One region of the Prevotella sp. LMAG:51 genome, then DNA from elsewhere that is predicted to be linked to it. Evidence: riboswitches for the same ligand, from Rfam matches in the RefSeq annotation. Region 1 holds a riboswitch; each other region holds the start of a gene.
The links. Region 1 has a riboswitch for S-adenosylmethionine ahead of CCC32_RS08515 (hypothetical protein). Riboswitches for the same ligand answer to the same signal wherever they lie in the genome.
Positions count from the first base shown of each region.

Region 2: linked by a shared signal. The riboswitch ahead of CCC32_RS11925 (hypothetical protein) and the one ahead of CCC32_RS08515 (hypothetical protein) in region 1 are both predicted to bind S-adenosylmethionine.
Region 3: linked by a shared signal. The riboswitch ahead of CCC32_RS11905 (NADAR family protein) and the one ahead of CCC32_RS08515 (hypothetical protein) in region 1 are both predicted to bind S-adenosylmethionine.

Region 1 is NZ_NALQ01000022.1:221,506-228,082, forward strand. Features, by position in the region: gene CCC32_RS08495 (hypothetical protein) at 281-1,363, opposite strand; gene CCC32_RS08500 (N-formylglutamate amidohydrolase) at 1,369-2,082, opposite strand; gene CCC32_RS08505 (HNH endonuclease signature motif containing protein) at 2,191-2,778, opposite strand; gene CCC32_RS08510 (NADAR family protein) at 2,798-3,529, opposite strand; gene CCC32_RS08515 (hypothetical protein) at 3,526-3,735, opposite strand; SAM-I-IV-variant riboswitch at 3,734-3,845, opposite strand; gene CCC32_RS08520 (hypothetical protein) at 4,002-4,868, opposite strand; gene CCC32_RS08525 (TIGR04076 family protein) at 5,023-5,370, opposite strand; gene CCC32_RS08530 (MmcQ/YjbR family DNA-binding protein) at 5,605-5,985, opposite strand; gene CCC32_RS08535 (nitroreductase family protein) at 5,982-6,577, opposite strand, start outside.
Region 2 is NZ_NALQ01000029.1:118,368-124,497, forward strand. Features, by position in the region: gene CCC32_RS11920 (hypothetical protein) at 1-158, opposite strand, end outside; gene CCC32_RS11925 (hypothetical protein) at 171-992, opposite strand; SAM-I-IV-variant riboswitch at 989-1,091, opposite strand; gene CCC32_RS11930 (DEAD/DEAH box helicase) at 1,434-3,131, opposite strand; gene CCC32_RS11935 (DUF2075 domain-containing protein) at 3,133-5,352, opposite strand; gene CCC32_RS11940 (hypothetical protein) at 5,614-6,123, opposite strand.
Region 3 is NZ_NALQ01000029.1:111,549-117,678, reverse strand. Features, by position in the region: gene CCC32_RS11920 (hypothetical protein) at 1-83, shown strand, start outside; gene CCC32_RS11915 (DUF4372 domain-containing protein) at 222-380, shown strand; gene CCC32_RS11910 (transposase) at 549-1,061, shown strand; SAM-I-IV-variant riboswitch at 1,179-1,302, shown strand; gene CCC32_RS11905 (NADAR family protein) at 1,295-2,062, shown strand; gene CCC32_RS11900 (hypothetical protein) at 2,075-3,130, shown strand; gene CCC32_RS11895 (S-adenosylmethionine synthetase N-terminal domain-containing protein) at 3,142-3,930, shown strand; gene CCC32_RS11890 (hypothetical protein) at 4,748-6,130, shown strand, end outside.

The sequences.
Region 1 (6,577 bases):
GTTCTGCCATAAAACATGCCAACTGCTGTAGCTCCGTATCAGATAAAACCTTACAGTCCTTATGAGAATGGAGACAATAATGGTTCGACTTTAACAGAATCGGGGTGTCAGTCTCTGTATAAATGTTCCTTATATGGAAATGGGGAACTTGGCATTCGTCATCAGTCCTGATATATGCTTCATACATCCTTCCCTTACCGAAAAATCCAATGCGAGCAATATTACAGCGTTCCTGTTGTGGCACATTTGCCATAGCTTGTTCTTGCGACATATTATTCCCTTATTCTTTTTTACTGAAATATTTCGTAATCAAATTGAAGTTGATGTCCTCTTCGTCAGGGAACGTCAGTTTTACCTTCTCATGATGGTAACAACTGATTTTGAAAAACAAGTCGTTGATATGCTTTTTCAACGGTGTCAGCCGACGTTGGTATGATACGTTGTCTATGCGTCCCCGCTTCAAACTTGCCTTCAGGTCTTTCTTCTCTGCTTTCAGTGCGTCAATCTCCTTGGTGACTTGGGCCTCGAAGGCCTCGCAGTCGGCATACACTTGGCGCATTTCCTCCGCGTTGTACCTTGTCAGTGCGTCTTCGTACTTGTCGTGCCACCTGTTGCATTCTTCTTTTATCGCCTCTATACGTTTGTTGAGGCGTTCAATCTCGCGTTTCATGAACTGCACGTCAATCATGACCGAAAAGTCAGCCTTGCTGTTGTCGTCTTCTTGATGCAAGATGTCGAGCACATTCTGAAGTGTGTAGGCTTGATAGAGTTGTTTGGCCTCGGTATAACGTTGGTTGAGTTGCATAAACGGGCCCCAATGGCGGCCGAACGACGACAGACTTACGGTTTCAGTCTTTCCGTCCTCACGCACGGCACTGCAACAGTTGCGCCCGCTCAGCGGACTGCCTGCCAATTGATAGACAAGGCTTCGACAACCTTTCTTGTCTGTGCGCATGGCTTCTTTTACCAGTCCCCACCATTCAAGATATACGCCTAAAGTGGGTTTGCGGAATCCCGATGTGCCCGTATAGGCAATGCCGTTCTGAATGGCCACGGGACAAAGGAACATGCGGCTGTCGCTCAGGATGCGCTCTTTGTGTGCCAACAGATAGAAGGCATTGCTAATGAAGAGTTGCCTTTGCTCCACGACAGTCGCCGACGGGTTAGGCACAGGGGTAGGCTTATGTCTGCCAATGATGAGATACTGCCCTGTTCGGTCCAACTCAAGAGAGTCGGATTCTATCTTCTCAGGTTTCTGTTCCGCAAGCGGATAACAGTCGAGCACGCGACCGTCGGTAAGGATGATTTTGCCCTCAGGGAATAGTCCCTTAACTTCTTTGAAAGGTTCTGCTACTATACTCATAACTATTATATATTTCTCTGCTTCAACAGCAGACTTAAAAGTTTCTCCATCAGTTCATTCACACTCCTTTTATGTCTTTTGTCACGACTCAGCTGTAGGGTGCCTGCTTTCATATAAGCCTTCTTGTTGACCTCCAGCATCATCGACTGATACAGGAACGGGCTCACTGGCGTCTCAGAGTTGCTATACGGCTCATTGATGCCTACTCGATAGCCACTGTCCTCGAATAGGTTGACAGCCAATTCTATCGTAGTCTTGTCGGCCTTAGACCAGTCTTCGTTAAAACCGATGCATATATCCACATCGCTCATTTCGTGGGGAAATGAATGGCAATCCAATAATAAGGCTCCCTCGCAGAGATGCCCACTTAGGCGTTGCTGGTGCCAATGCCATAAGTCAAGAAGCTGGGCTTCGGCTTCTTCGGGAACAAGGCGGGTGTAACCGCCAAAACATTTATATACGAAGCCTTGACCACTCTGCTCCAATGGGTCATTCCATAGTCGCTCGGCATCCACGATGAACCTGGAATACGGAAACCTGACGGTTCTGACATTCTCGTCCCTAAAACCATGAAAGAGATAATCGGTGTGCCAGTCAGTCCACTTCAGCACAATGTCATTGATAAAACGGTCGTCAATATTCCAGAAACTCAGTCGTTCGTCGTAAAGCCCCTCGACAGAGGCGTGGGGCTCGTTAAGTACAATTCGTTCGTATTGCATGTCGTTTGCGTTTTTATTGTTTGAATCCTTTTTTATGCTGATGGCTGTGCTATCATTGCAAGAGCGTCAGCCTGTTCCCCCTTTGCTGTAAGGGGAGGACTCTTATTGTTATTCTTCGACTAATTTCAGATTGTCAAACCTGTTGTTTTGCTTGTCGCCGTCGATATGGCACACTCGGTGGCCCTGTGGGATTTCGCCCTGAAAAGCTTCCCACACCAATTCGCATACTCGACGCTCGGTGTCGTAGACAATGGTGTACACCTCACCGTCAGCCTTTACATAGAGCTCTCCTTCCTCGTGCCCGTTCTGTTGATTGTTACGTTTCTTGGGACTAATTACTTTGTAGTGAGGTATATGACTGTTGTCAAGTGTCTCGTCTAACGCCAAAATGCCGTTATCAAATACGGGGTTCTTCTCGTGCCAAGGAGTCAACCACACATAGGTCTTTTCTATCAAATGATGAATTTGCACAATGCGTTCTATGCCGCATAATGATTTCTTTATCTCAAGATAGGTTCCATTGTCGTCTCCTTGAATATGAACTCGCCTGATGTCCATGATGTCGTTTTTCAAGAGGCACTTTAACTCGCTGAATCGCTCTTCGCGTGGACGTTCCATATAGTCGCAGTCATAGATGTCAATGACTAAATCATAGCAATTCTTCCTTTTGTAGAAAATCCAATAATCGTTTGTCATATTTGCTGTTTGAATATATTTAAAAAGTTAATCGTTCACCAAGCAGGTAGATATTCGACCGATTCAGCAGGTCGTAGTCGATAGGAGGTTTGTTACCCCCTATAAGGCAATCACGGCAAATCATAAGAATCTTACCCATATTGTTCTGCCCCCTCCACTCGCCGACATTTTTCAGCAGCTCACGTTCACGCTTCAGTTTTTGCCTCCATTCTTTCGGGTCTTGCCCTTCACGACGGCGGATAAAGTCTTCCCGAAGTTTCTTTTCTCGGTTACATCGCTCTACATTTAGACACCCCCAAAAAGTGGCATTTTGGTAATCGTCTCCTGTCTTGTCCCGGACCAGTGTAACACATTGTGGAACGCTGCACAGCATACGGCGGAAGTCGGCGTTACACATGCATTTCTGCCACGTCACAAACAACATCCACTGAAGCTGGAAAGCTGGGAAGTCGTTCCGTATTTTTCTGCAATTCAATGCGGTGACGAACCTATAACAAGCCCAACTGCTTCGCTCTTGCAGAATGGAGTTTTGAATGCGAAGGTGATCTTCAGTGTTGTTTGACCATTCGCCACACATAAAAAGACGTATGCTTTCGATAAAGGTATGCCCGTTGAAGTCGAAAGGGAATCCCTCTGCAGTGTTGCAGAAATTAAGATGAATGCCATTTACAATGGTTCGCAGGATATCATACGTCCAAATTTGTGGAGAGATTCCGTACTTCTCCTCACGACCTAATACAATATTATTCATGCTGCTATAATGTATTGGTTAAAAGAAAGTTCCTTACCTAAGACGTTGATGTGCTTACTGTTCAGCAAGGCATAGTCGATGCTTGGTTCACGGCCATATTCAAAAGCCTCCTTGCAAGCCATGAGTTTTTTCCACATGAAATCCAGCATAGAAACATTGTAAGTCTCTACGCCACTAAAAGCCGAAATGTAATTTTGAATGTTCATATTCTATTTTAATTAACTATAAATAACCATGTTAATTCACATCATTTTCCCACCGTGGCGAATATGTTGCTCGGTTGGGGCAGCTCAAAGGCTGTCTCTTGATGCTGTCAAATTCTCAAAGAACTAATGCTAATCTCCCGAAAAGCGTTGCAAATGTATATAAAATATTTGAGATATCAAAATAATCGGCGTTAACAATTGTTTATTCGGCAAAAGTTTTTAGATACAGCCCTATATCTCAAATTGGTTATTTATGAACATAATGGCTACATCATATAGTATAATTTGAAGAACTTATCTAAGTGTCCATGTTGGTAAACATCTATCCGTATAATATTCCCTTTGTTTTCGTCTTTATCTGAGTTACCACGTTTGTTGTCATAAATATAACTAAATGTATAATATCTCTTTTCTACTAAATGTTTTGAGTGACAACTGACCCATTCCGTCAACAATACGAAGTCATTGATGTCTCTTAAACTTTCATCAATAAGGGCCAAATTAAGGTTTGTGTCGTTCAAAAGTTCATCGTAATACTTAAACGCATTCCATTCTATCGGCAAATTGCTTTCTTTTTGACCTCTTTTCCATTGGTATGAATCTAAATCTGATTTGAACATATTATCATTGGAGTCCCAACCATAATAAGTCTTATCACGGTCGGATAACTCTACAAATTTTCCATTCCGCTCCTTGAAAAAAGTTCGTTCATAAATCATGGACAACTTAGTGCCTTTTGCATCATAGTGGTATTCATATAAGTGTCTTAGAACACTTCCATCTATGCCTAAATCATCTATGGTTTTGGTATGGATATATCCATCAGGAGTGAGGGCGTAGGTGTACTTGGAGGGCTTGTATATAGTTTGATAGTCCCATACTACCTTTTGTGTTAAGGCATTCCCTTGTTTCTTCCAATATAAAGTCTGTTTGCTTGCAGGTGCTTGTTGAACGACTTCTTGTAACTCAAGGTTTGAATTATATTTAAAGTCAATGATAATATAAGGTTTGTCTCCCCTTTGTGAATATGCTTCAATCTTGCTTATTATCTTTTGGCCCTTACTATTTCTTTGCTGACCAATTGCAGGAAAAGTTAAAAGGGAAAAGAAAAATATGCAACAGATTTTTTTCATGTATTTATTTTTTCTCATTATAGTCAATAATAATATGTAAAAATTGTTTTATTTATTGTAAGAGAGCATAATTATGTCGTTTTATATCTCAAATTGCCTTATCCAATTTTTGGCGTAAATATGTTTGTTCGCTTTGCTTGGAAAGCAATACCTATCATCTTTCCACAGTAGTATATTCTATCTTTGCGTCCTCATCCGTTGCCTCCAACTTCATAATAACTGGTCGGAGACCATCATTGCAACTGACGATGGTCACCCCAGGTTCCTTGATCCAGTCACCATAATAGAAAAGTCCTTTGTCTGCACCGTGTGCCAGGGCAAACACATACTGGTAGAGGGCTTTCCACGCCTCGTCACAAAAGCCTTTCGGCTTAGCGTAGTCAGCGTAAAATACATCGCTTACTTTCATCATGGAACAGGCTTTTAGCCCACAGATACCATATTCTTTAGCCAAGCCCTCATACAGCATCGTTTTGAGGATGGTAATCTTTACTTTCTTCATAGATATATGTTTCTTTTTATTTTTCTTTAGTGAATTTGTAAACAGCCCATGTAGGCAGAATGACCAATAACAGCAGTGACACCTCCACCAATGCGTAGGAGCCGAAATAGTCAACCAATGTATGGAATTTCAAAACTCCATCTACGAGGAATACCAGGAGGGCCAACCAGCAGAGAAAGAAGATGGTTGCGTACTTGATTTTACGTTTCTTAATTTTCATTTTCCACATCTAAATCAATCACATTCAGACAAATACTTTAAGCGAATTGCCTTTGGAAGTTTCGATGCAATGAGTTGGTGTGACTCTTTAATCACCCCCCTTACTATTGCTTCGTCCATTTCTTCGTAATATACATCGCTCCAGTGCGTCTTGTTCCAATGATAGGCTGGTGTCACGGCTGAGAATCGTTCTCTAAGCTCGATATTCCTGTCTGGTGACAGTTTCAAAGCAATTCTTGAAACTCCGTCCTTCATATCATATCTGCCACCGCCTAACCAAAGGCAGACGAATATCTTTCCTTCCAAGCGGAAGTTAAGGATGTCTTCACCAAACGCCTGGTCTTCGGTCACTCCTGGAAGTGATAACGTGTACTCTCTGACCTGCTCAATGTTCATACCCAATCAAAATTATCCTTTCCGGCACCTAACTCAAAGTGGTACTTCGCAATGCCCAAGTCCATCTGTGTATAGCCAATCATGGAGATGCCCTTCTTGGCTCTTACCTGATGGCGGTTGTTGTTCATGCCGACATACTCAAATGAGAATTTCTGCTGGTTCACAGCAGTTGGTGCAAGCAAGGCAGCTTCGACACCCTTCCTGAACCATGATGGAGTGATGTCACTGGCATTGCTGACTTGCTCGACGGTTTTGATTTTGTGAGGGACACCCTGTGTCTCTCCATAGCCAAGGGCAATCATGCAGACGAGCTTTTCGTCTTTGCCGACATTGTAAGCCTCTGGAACCTTGCGGTACGAGAGTCCTACCCAGCAGGTGTTGAGTCCCAATGTCTGGGCAAGAAGGACGATTTGCTCTCCATAGTAGCCCACTCGCTCATCAAGGTCTTCGGCTTTCTTTCCTGCCATGACCAGATAGTTGTTGACATTACGGAACTTTCCGTATTTGGCCATAGTCCCTTGGAATGCCTTCGGCTCATTGCATATCAACTGAATATGGAGTTGACCCTCATTGTTCAACTTCACAAGTTCAT
Region 2 (6,130 bases), on a different contig from region 1:
AACATACGGCTATTGTCAAAGATGGTATCTTGATGCTCGTAAAAGAAATTAGCATGTTCACAAAAATATCTTATCGTATTGTTGTTTCTATGCTTTTGGCCTCCAAAGAGTTTAAGTACTTTTCCGTTTACCAATGTTATAGAATCAAATGTTTTCATACTTCTATACTTTTAGTTTGACATTGATGTTTTATCTGTTGGAAACGAAAGCCGTCTCCCCAAGATGTATATGTTTGAACGATTAAGAAGAGCATAGTCTATTGGTGGTTCTACGCCTTGTATAAGACAGTCACGGCAAATCATTAGTATCTTTCCTAAGTTGTTTTGTCCTGTGAATATCCCGATATTGTTAATCTTACCTGTTTCCTGTGCAACAAGTTCAATCAACGCCTTCTTTGAAATCTTTGGATTAGACACTTTAGCTTGCTCTACGACTTTGTTAGCTACTAAGTCACGATAAATAGTCAACTCATGGTTGCTACATCCCCATACCTCTTTACTTTCACAACGTTGTTTAGTTGTGTTTTCTATGATAACGGCATCTTGGGAGATTTGTGACAATAAACGAGCAAACTCAGCATTGCCTTTGCACTTCTGCCAAACCACAAACAGCATCCAATGTAGACGGAAATCGGCAAAATCTTGGCGGATAAAGTTCTTATACTTGGTCTTTACAAAAAGTTTGGATGCGAATCCACTTGTCTGATTGCGCATTTGTTCTTGAATTGTTTGATGTAGTGAGGAATTTTCAGAAAATTCGCCACATAGATACAACATTTCACTATCGTGCCATGTGAAACCTCTAAATTGAAAAGGATAGCCTTTCGCCATATTGGTAAAACGAACATTAATCCCATCAACAATGTCCGAAGCCTTTGAAAATGATATGCAATGGACTTGTGTGGCATCATAGCGTTCCACACGTCCAAGGCTATTGATAAGATTGCTGACTGAGCGACTTGAATCGCACAAGATTGAATATAATTCTTTCATAATCAGAAGTTTATTAGTGTTAAACTAATCGCATCTTTTTTACCACCGTGTTTCTGTTATCGGTTGGTGCTGAATCTAATCAGTCTCTTGATGCTTAAAAATGAATTGCTATGTCATGTTGTAAAGACATGTCCTTTTGATTCATCTTGTTTGTTGATGAATCGAGATAAATGCTTCTAAACTTGATTTGATTTTACAATAAAAGATTTTATTTAAAAGTTAGACTTTTCATGTCGTTGCTCCACCGTGGCTTCTTGTGCTCGGTTGGCATCACCTCAAAAGGCTACTCTTGACATTTTCAGCTGCAAAGTTAATATGTTGTTTTGGAAAAGACGAATATTTTAAGATAATATTTGTTAATAAATGGTTATGGGTAGCTATTTGCAAAAACAGCTACCCATAGAAAATAATACGATGATAGGCATATTCTCTGCCGATGACCTACGGTATAGCTACCCCTAATTGGATTATCTCGGATTTTACAATTACCACCTTTTTCTTGGCGCGGCTAATCATCACGTTGAGTCGATTTCGATTCAGTAGAAAGTTCATAGTTTGTCTATAAAATTCATCGTCTGTCACGCTAAAGCTGAGGATGACTAGATCTACGTCCTGTCCTTGAAGTCGTTCGACAGTATCAACGAGAGGTATGTCTGAATTCAATTTAGATCGGAGGGAAGTTCTTATCGCTAAGACTTGTCTTCTAAAAGGAGTAACGACCGCAATATCTTTTGCATCTATACCCAAGGATAGAGCGTGTTCGACAAGATTGGCAATGAAGTCTGCTTCCTCTGGATTTGAATCTTCCCAGGTATGAGTGGTAGAAACATCTATTGTCTCGATAGATGAGCCTGAGGATAGCAACTTTTTGATACGCTGATCGAGGTGCGGTCCTTGGATTTGCAAACTGCGATTTTTGGAAAAATCAGAAGCAATGATTTTCTCACCAAAAGGCTCGTAAAAGTTGCTGCTGACACATTGCGTAATATCCTCATTCATGCGATAGGTGACACGGAGTTTGCCTTCGAAGGAGGGATATAGATGTATGATGTGTGAAAAGATGGATACCGACAACTCGTCACTTTGTTGCTTTTCGTGGAAGATAGGCGGCATCTGCTTGTCATCACCGAAAAAGACGATGCTGCTAGCACCAAACACACCTAGTACGCTTGCCTCAACCAAAGTCAGTTGGCTCGCTTCATCGACAAAGATGATTGACGGGCGGAAGCTAGTATGCAATAAGCCTAGGTTGATGATGGCACTCTGTAGGGTCATGCCCACAACATCGGCAATTCGTCCTCTGTAAGCAGGTCGCTTTTTATAGGCGGCTTGATACTTGAAGTATTTCTCATAAATGCAAATAGATTTGTCCACATTATCAGACTTCAATTTGGAGCCAATCTTAGATATGGGGGCATTGGCACACATTTTACGTATCTTGTTCAGTGCATTGTTGACAGCGTGGTGAGTTTTGGCGATCACGACGACATTTTTTCTCCTTTTGGCAAACGTTCGTGCCAAAACTCCAAGAACATCGGTCTTGCCTGTACCCGGAGGTCCTTGAACACAATAAACAGACGGACATTGAAGTACCGCTTTGCAAATCTCCTGCTGCTCGTAGTTGAGGCGGGCGTAGCAGGAGTCAGAAGTTGGAACATCCAATGTCGTGAAACCTTCTTCGTCTGGCTCTTCGATATTTGCCAATAGTTTCAAGAAATATGCGCCGGGTAATCCAGACGCTATACCCTCAAGTAGATTGATGAGTGGGTCTAGCATCACTACGTTATTGACTGATATGCGGTAAGAGAGGGAGAGTGACAGTACGCCATCATATTGGATGGTCATTGACTCTAGTTCATTCTCAATGACAGAGACAATTAACTTTTGACCGTCGGATGACTCTAGAGTCACTTCGTCGCCTGGTCGCACCTTTGTATAGTTGACTTTGAATCCCAGCAGATATTCGTTGTCTTCATGACGGAGCACAGTGGCATCAACGATGAGAAGACCGTTGTCGATCTTCTCGTCGTCTGTCAATTGGCTGCTTGCGTCAATATCCTCTTGCAGAAACTGCTTCTGTTCCTTGAGATATGTCAGCAAGTGGTCGCGCATTTCTTCCAACTTAGAATATTTCGTCATGTTAGTAGTTCATGAACCGTTTGAAATAGTTTGACACTTTTGGGTCGCAGCTATACATGTAGCATCCCTTACGACCTCTTGTCAGCAGCACCTTGTAGATGTTGCGAATCAGTCGGTCGCCATTCTCATCTTTCTCTGTGAGGTTACGTTCCTTATTCAACTTCGGCAAGCAAACCAAGGCATCTTTTTTAGCATCGTACTTGATATCTGGACCTAGGATAACACCAACATAGTCGAACTCGAATCCCTGTGCCGAGTAGATGCATCCCACTTGGTTGATGCCTTGCGGATCTTTCGCCCAAAAGTCTGCGCTTCGAGCGTATTGGGATTTAAACTCCTTGGAAGGTTTAGCTTTCGTTTCCCAAGGCATGCTCCAGTCGCCTATCTGAATCTCTTTTTTGAGGTCACCATTTTCATCTGCCTTGCTCGACCAATCCCAACACCAGCCTGCCACAATACGAGCCGTAGTCTTAGGTTCTTTCTCTTGGTCGTTGAGCTTGCGGATTTCCTGTTCCAGTTCCTGAGGGGATTGGAAAATCTTAAAGTCGAAATCCTCTTTATCCAGTTTGAATTTCTTCTCGTTGGGTACTTCTTTATAGAGTACGTTGTCCACCCAAGCTACAAAACGGTCAGCTCCCACACATCTGAATTGTGTCGTAAGCTCGTGCGTATAGACATTGACTTTTGGCAAAGGATCCTTTGTGAGATACTTGAGGCCTTTTATCCGATCAATATTACGCTCTTCAGTTACGATTTTGCGCTCAATCTTTGCCATTTCTGCATCAGAATGATCACCATCCAAAGCTTGGCGATAGGCTTCTAGCTTTTTCTCTGCCTTAGGCTTTATCTTATTAGAGTACTCTGCTTTAAATTCTTTAATCTGCTTAATGTACTCACCTTGATAGTTCTCTGCAATTTTCTTAATTGCCTCGGAGTAACCAATCTCTTGATTCTTGACGGCTTGATGGTCATCAATGAAGAACACTGTCACCTTAGAGCAGTAGATGAGCGAGAGGGCTTGATTGAGTGGGCAATACACAGATTCCACTCCACACTTTTTCTTAAGCGATCCATCTGTTTGGTCGTTAGACTTTTCCTGAACACGATGTGCTTCATCGACAAGCAGGACATCTATTTGACTTTCTTTATAGCAAGCAGGGCGGAATTGGTAAGTCTTCTGTATCAAATCTTCTACTCCGCCAGTATGCTTCTTTCGGTTGCCGTTACTGCAATGGAGTGCCTCTGAAAGTTGCTTGGTGAGGGCTGTAGAACGAGTTGCATAATAAGCGTTACACTCCTTGCCGTTCTGCATAGCTTCTTTGTAAAGCTCAGAAAGAATCTTCAGTGCGATGACCGTCTTTCCTGTGCCTGGACCACCTTTTACGATGAAGACGCTCTTGTCGTTACTGTCAAGAGTCTTCTTCAAAACATTCCAAAACGTCTTGTATGCGTCGTCCTGGTCGCCGAGCAACACGAACGTGTTGTCATTTGGATCAATCATCATGTTGGCAGCAGCTTCAATCAAGGCCTTAGTTGGCTTAAGGTCTGTGCCCGCCAAACTCTTCGCAATGCCTTCACCCTGTCCGTTGCAGAGCAGATCGTGCAGATTCTGGCTCAGTTCTGCTGTCATATCCTTAGAGTAAATCGGACATCTCTCACGGAGTTCGGCAAACATATCATGGAACAAACCTTCCTTGCCTTTGCTCTCATAGTTGTAGCAATAAGCCAAGCTTGTCAACTCGTACTCCTCTTGGTCGAAGAGGTTGACAAAGTTGCGGAAGTGAATTTCGTATCTCTCTGCCTGCTCTGATGGGTGATCGACAATCTTGTCACTTCCACCAACGAAAACATTTACCCAGCGTTTTCCATAAGCAGAGGAAACTTCCACTTGATTACCCCACTGCTTTAGCTCAATCAGGATGACATTCTTTTTCCCATCCTTACCTGTGCCAAACAAAACGCAATCCACACGACCACCCACGGGTGCTGCATATTCGAAGGAAACATACACGTCGTCAGGATTTGGCAAATTGGCATCGCTCAACAATTTAGAGATGACTTTGGCGTTCTCTTCCCACGATTTTGTCTCGCTGTTGTACGTATCCAATAGGAACTTTCCACCCAATAGCATCTTTTCAATGTATTGGCCACGTTCAACATCCTTTTGAAACTCTGAAACTGTTGCCGTGTAATAGGCTTGTCTTAATTCTTTGGTTTTCATTTTCCTGTTGATAGTTAGTTACACAATATACGAATAGTGTTTACCATGTTTGATGGTGAACATAAATACCTCTAAACTTGATTTGATTTTCTTGCCATAAAAGATTTTATTTAAAAGTTACTATACTTTTCATGTCGTAGCTCCACCGTGGCTTCTTATGCTCGGTTGGCTTCACCTTGTTCACAAGGCTACTCTTGACATTTTCTATTGCAAAGTTAATATGTTTGTTGGAGAAAGACGAAAAAACTGTGCTAAGAATGGTTAATGTCTTGCAAAATTGAAATCAACGGTTACTGTTCCGTTGAAAGTGTAGGAATACTCGCCACCTGCCATTTTGAGGTTGTCGAATTTGAAAGTCATATCATCTTTGCTCTTGTCGATAGATACAACTTTGGCAGAACCGCTCTTGTAAGTAAGGGTAGTGTAGCAAGCATCGGATTCATCCAGTGCCATCAGCTCCAATGCCTTCTTAGAGAAATCATCACCTACTTTAGGCTCTGTTGAATCCGTGTAAGAGAATTGATAAAACCAACTGTCCTTAGTGTTACCAACTTGATTAAATACCCCTACAGTAAATTCACCTTTACCTGCTTCCGCATCGAAACTTCCCTCTTGAACAACATATGTGTCAAGTTCATAACTCTTACCATTGATTTGGATTGTGTTTGATGAAGAAGGATTATCATCATCATCGTCACTTCCGCAACTGATTAGTGCAAATGGCATCAAAGCGAGCAATGCCAACATCAACAACTTAAAATGCTTTTTCATTTTGCTT
Region 3 (6,130 bases), on a different contig from region 1:
AATTATCCAAAGAGGCTGAAGGTATAGAAGCTATTACATTGAAAGAAATTATAGACAATATAAAAAGAACAAATTTAAAGTAATTAATTATGATTTACTAGTGATGCGATATTAATCGCTTAACTATAGTTATATATTTGATATTTAATCATTTACAAGCGTTCTTTGTTTTTTTTGATTTGAAATTGATTGAGTAATTTTGCAGCCAAAACTGCAAGACTATGAACATCGGCAAATATATCTTTGCTCAAGTCATCGACTTCATACCTCGCTACCAATTTGACAAGTTGGTGAAGAAGTATAAAGGTGACTGGCATGCAAAAGATTTATCCTGCTATAACCAGTTGCTCCATCTGCTATTTGGTCAGATTACTGGTTGAGTATCCATCCGTGATATTTGTCTGTGCCTAGAGGCTCATGGAAGTAGCATATACCATCTTGGAATTCGCAAGTCCGTTAATCAATCCAATTTATGTCGTGCTAATGAGAAAAGGGACTATCGCATCTACGAAGGACTTGGCATGTATCTAATCGGTATTGTCCGACCAATGTATTCAAACACAAAGGTTGCTGAGATAACGATAGACAATGTCCTCTATGCGCTTGACTCCACAACTATCTCAACAAGCATTGTTCTGGCTGCATGGGCATTGGGCAAGTATAGCAAAGGCGCAGTCAAAAAGCACACACTGCTGGATCTTCGTGGAAGCATTCCGGCAAATATCCATATTACAGATGGAAAATGGCATGACAGCAATGAATTGGATGAGATTGTGCCTGAACCATTTGCGTTCTATATGATGGACAAAGCATACGTTGATTTCATAGCTTTGTTTCGCTTTCACAAAGCCGGTGCATATTGGATAAGTCGTCCCAAAGACAATATGAGATACGAGGTCGTTAACCATAGTCTAGACTTTTATCCAAGTACAGGAATCTGTGGCGATTTCATCATAAAACTGACTACCCATAAGTCGAAGAAACTCTATCCAGAACCTATCAGGATGGTTTATAACAAGACCCAATATCTAAATCATTTGATAAGCACAAATACTATTTAGCAAAATTCAAAACTATTCATCGTTAACTATTCTTAGCATAGTTTTTTCGTCTTTTTCAAAATAAGACTGTAATTTTGCACTCACTTTCCAAAATGGGGAGTTGTTCTTTTATTTATTGACAAGCATCAAGAGACTGTTTAAATACAGAACCAACCGAGCAGATTAGCCATTGCCACGGTGGTAAAATAGATGTGAGTTTAAGGCTTGATTATTCATCTTTAAATTAAAATTTTATGGCAACATCAAAAACATTAGAAATCATCTTAGGTCGTGTGGAGTACATCAACGCTTCACACTTTAACTGTTTGTCGTTCTCCAAGACTTCTGACATGGTGAATGGCATTAACGTGCGTCTCAGTAATATGGCAGGTGGCTATCCGTTTTCATTCGGTGGTGCGACTTGGCATGATAGTGAGACGCTTTATTTGTGTGGCGAGTTTTCGGACTCATCTGACGAACATCGGGCTATACAGGAGGAAATGCACCGACAGACAAGCGGCTTTGCAGCCAAACGCTTTGTCAAGAACAAATACAAGAGATTCATCCGTAGTGACTTCTCGACATTTCGCATACAGTGGATGCTTTACGTAGTATGGCAGAAGTGCAAGGATAATGCGGATTTTGCCAAGATGCTCTTGCAACTACCAAATGACGCTATCATTATCGAGGACACAACCATACAACATTGCGACACAAAGGAAGTTTGGGGATGCACCAACTTTGAGTTGGCTGCAAGAAGAGCAGAGGTTAAAAAGGAAACCATCAAACAGGCTAAGGCTGACTATCCAAACATATCCAAGGCTGCTTTGAAGCGTTTGGTAAACAGTGAGACTTGCAAAGTCAATGGCATTGGAACGTTTGTCGGTCAAAACAACTTAGGCAAGATTCTCATGATTTGCCGTGATTGTCTTATACAAGGCGTAGAACCACCAATAGACTACAACCTCTTGGAGGCGAAAGATATTCACATTTTAGGCAAACGTATTTCATTCATACATTAAATAGATTAGAACATGACACATAGTAACACAGAACAACCAAAGAACAGCATCACATTAATGAATGGTGCTGTACTTGAGTGTATCCCAAAAGAATCACATCAAGGCGACTTTGTACCCGATAAGATGAAATTGGATGCAACAGGTACATATTTGAGTTTAGGCAACAAGCCTTGTAAGCCACAACCACGAACATCAGAAGAATTTGAACGACAGAAGAAGCTCTTCACGGATAACGCTTTCTACCTTTTGGCGCATCAAGAGCGCATCATGCGTGACAGTAGAATGTTTCTTGCTCCTGTAGCTGTACAAAACGGGCTCGCCTACACAGGTACTTCGGGATTCAATGCTCCAACATTGGGCATATACTTGGAATGGTGGAATGAATGTTCTATGGCTTTACGAGTAGATAAAGAGAACCGAAGAAGCCTTGTATTTCACTTGGCAGGCAGTCCGTTAAGCGGTGCGAACCACTGTGCCGAGGTTTACGAGGATGGCAGGACAGAACCGGTACAAGTTTCTTCATTTATAAGCCATTGGCGACCATTCACTGCTATCAATACACGTTATGACGAGGCAAAGCACATCTATCAAGCCTACACACTTGAACAGGTACTTGACATCCTGCACGCTGAGGATGATGAAAGTTGGGACTATTCATCTGAAATTAAGGAACGCTTTATGCTGTCTGAGATAAACGAATTGAAAAAGAAAGTAGAGCGACTAACCAAAGAATCCGATAAATGGTACTCTATGTATAAAGATACTTATATGAAGTACAAGGATGCTGAGATTAGTGAGGCTTTTTCAACTTTTCAATCCTTCAGAGAGGAGTGTGAGGCTCAAATCAACGCTATCAAGATGCGTAAGCGAGCATTGAAGGCAGAACTGAAAAGCGGTGGCATGGATAACATCGCTTATCAGCACACGTTAACGCTGCTGAATAAGCAAATAAGAGAGTTGGAGTTTAGGGTAAGTACTAAAAAGTATGAGTTAATCAACAAATACCTTTCAGAAGGTATTAGTTACGATACGATAGAAAGTTACATGAACAAAAAGAATAACATTTAAGAGTAAGAACAATGATTGAAAAAGTAAATCCTTCGCATCCGGACAAGGTTGCAGACAGAATTGCAGGGGCATTGGTTGACCTTGCGTACAAGAAAGAAGAGAATCCGAAAATAGCAGTTGAAGTATTGCTCGGACATGGTGTTGCAAATCTCATTATTGAGAGTAGTGTGAACATTTCAGACGCTGAGGCTGAAGCTATTGTTAGCCGTATTACTAAGCGTAGAGACTTAAAAGTATCTCTCGTAATGGTAGCTCAAGACCCAATACTTGCAAGCAACCAAGACGGAGAAATCCGCTGTGGCGACAATGGTATTTTCCGAGGCGTTCCACTCACAGAGGAGGAGCGTACCCTCAGCAAAATAGCCCATGACATCTATGAGCGTTATCCTTCAGATGGTAAGTATGTATTAGGCAATGGTAAGTTGATTATCTGTCAAAGCAACGCCAAGACTGAGGATTTAAAGAAGCTCTATCCTACCGCAGTCATTAATCCTCTTGGAGATTGGAGTGGCGGAACAGATGTCGATTCGGGTGCAACAAACAGAAAGTTGGGCAGTGATATGGCGCAATCAGTTTCGGGTGGCGGTCTAATGGGAAAGGACCTTTCCAAGGCAGATGTTTCCGTCAATATCTACGCTTTCTTGAAAGCTCAAAAAACAGGCAAGCCTGTGGAGTTATTCTGTGCCATCGGTGACACAGAGATAGATGGTAAACCTTATCGTGAAATAGTGGAAATCGCTCGTAACTACATCACGAGAATTGGCGGATTCGAGAAATTTGCCGAGTGGGGATTGTTCTAATAAGCAAGTGACATGTACAAATTTGATATAGACATAACTCCATCCCTCAACGGAAAGAAATTCATTTGGAAGGCATTTGTGAAATGTATACCATTATGCAGCTGACAGGTCATACCAATGAACGCACGTTCTACAAATATGTAAAGGCAACCCCCGAACAGATTGCCAAGCTATTGGATTTCAACTCTATCGGATAGCTATCCTATCGGGGATAAGCAGGGACGAAATCGGGGACGGTTTTGGATAAAATGTACAAGAAAGGGGATTTGTTGACAATCAAGCTATTACGTCAACGAATCCCCTAACTTATTGAGTTTAAATTAACTCATCTTTATTTGAGTGGCTGTTTATCGGTATTCCGATTACTCCCACTCTATTATCATTCATCTCAGATAATCAATCTGTTGACCATCATTCAAGACCCTTTAGGGGACGTTCATAGGGGACGTTTATATCAAGTGCAAAGGTAATCAAAATAATCCATTGTCGTGTCAGTACTCCAGCACAATATCCTATTTTTTAGCGATTTTTATTGAAATTTGCTTGAGTTCGTAAACTTTAGTTATTGTTATAGATTACTTTCTGGTACCATCTTCCATACATTATTAGTGTTGATTTAAGAAACTCCCAATCTTCTTGATATAATAATCAAAGGGTTCTTTGACGTATTGAAACAAACAAAATCAAATGGTCGGAGACCCTAATTCATTTTATTTAAGATGAAGAAAATTTTATTTCAAGATGTTGGACTTTCAAGGAAAGGACTCATCACAAATTTAACCACTCTAAACCATATCTTAGGAAGGGAGTTAGGTATATGATGGTTAGTAGCGAGTCTCAATTTATGGTATCCGTATCCAAGGATATTTATGTCAGCAAACAGCAAACCTCTGCCGCCATCATTAGTGGAGAAGAAGGCAGAAAGGCGAGAAAGGAATGTGGACTGAAGGCCAAACTCTGTTTCAAAGTACAGACAGTAACTCCTTCTTCACTCTTGGATTTGTCTCTTGAAGGACACACATTCTGCCCTCTCTTTGGCAATTTCACCACACCACCTCCACAGACTACCTATCTTCGCAAGGATGGCTACTTCACGATGGAAGGCAAGTGCGGTCAGTTCTTCCAAGGCTCATACTTCATTGGTGTGGACATAGACAACACTAAGTACACTCCACAAGAGTTCGTTGACAGACTCAGACTGAAACCAACTCTTTGGTACACTTCTCTGTCACATCTACAGAAGGACAAGAATGGAGATGGGCAACTTGACTCTCGATTCAGACTAATCTACGTCTTTAACAGTCTCATCCAAGACAAGTACTACTTCCGTTACTGTGCATCCAATCTGTACAAGATGATAGAAGAGAATACCCAAGAAAAGATTGAAGACAAGTGTGGACTTAGTTGCTGTCAGTACTTCAATGGAACTTATATCCACTCTGATGAAATCAAATCTGATTATGGCTTGACTAACAGTATCTACTCATTGGATGACATTCAAGTCTCAAATGAAGGTTATCTTAACTATCTTAGGATTAACTGTGAGTATAAGTCTTTGGATAAGGTTAAAAGAAAAGAGATTAAGGATAGGATTCTTACACTTTTGTCTCAATCTGATTTAGGGCAAACAAACCACCAAGAGAACACACATTTAATATCAGAATGGAACAAAAATGGAAGGTCTGATGATGAGGAAGACATTGACCTTGACCAACAGATGATTAATGATTACCGCAGATTACCTTGGGATGAATTCTCCGGCATCTACAGACACAAATATCCATTGGTTTATAGAACGGAGAGAGAGGATTGGTTATCCTTGGAATTAGGTAACAAGACTATCAAATACCAATTCTGTAATGAAGACTACCTCGAGCTAAGTTGGATTGGAAGTATTACAGCAAACGGCATCCGTATCAAAAGGGCTGATGGTCAACACAGACGTAGCACGTTGTTCCATCGAGGATGGCTACGAAGGGTAATCAAACCATCCATCACCCCAAGTGAGCTATTGTTCAATCTTATCAATGATGTGGAGTATTTCTTCAACAACTCTGATGGTGTACTTGACGTGGATACTTTGGTCACTAAGGTCAGACAGTGTTTCTCTTTGGGTATAGAAGACTTCATCAATGAGTATCCGAATATCTACAACGAGATGAAAGAGAAGTGCCGTAGGAAGAGATTTATCATCCATTGG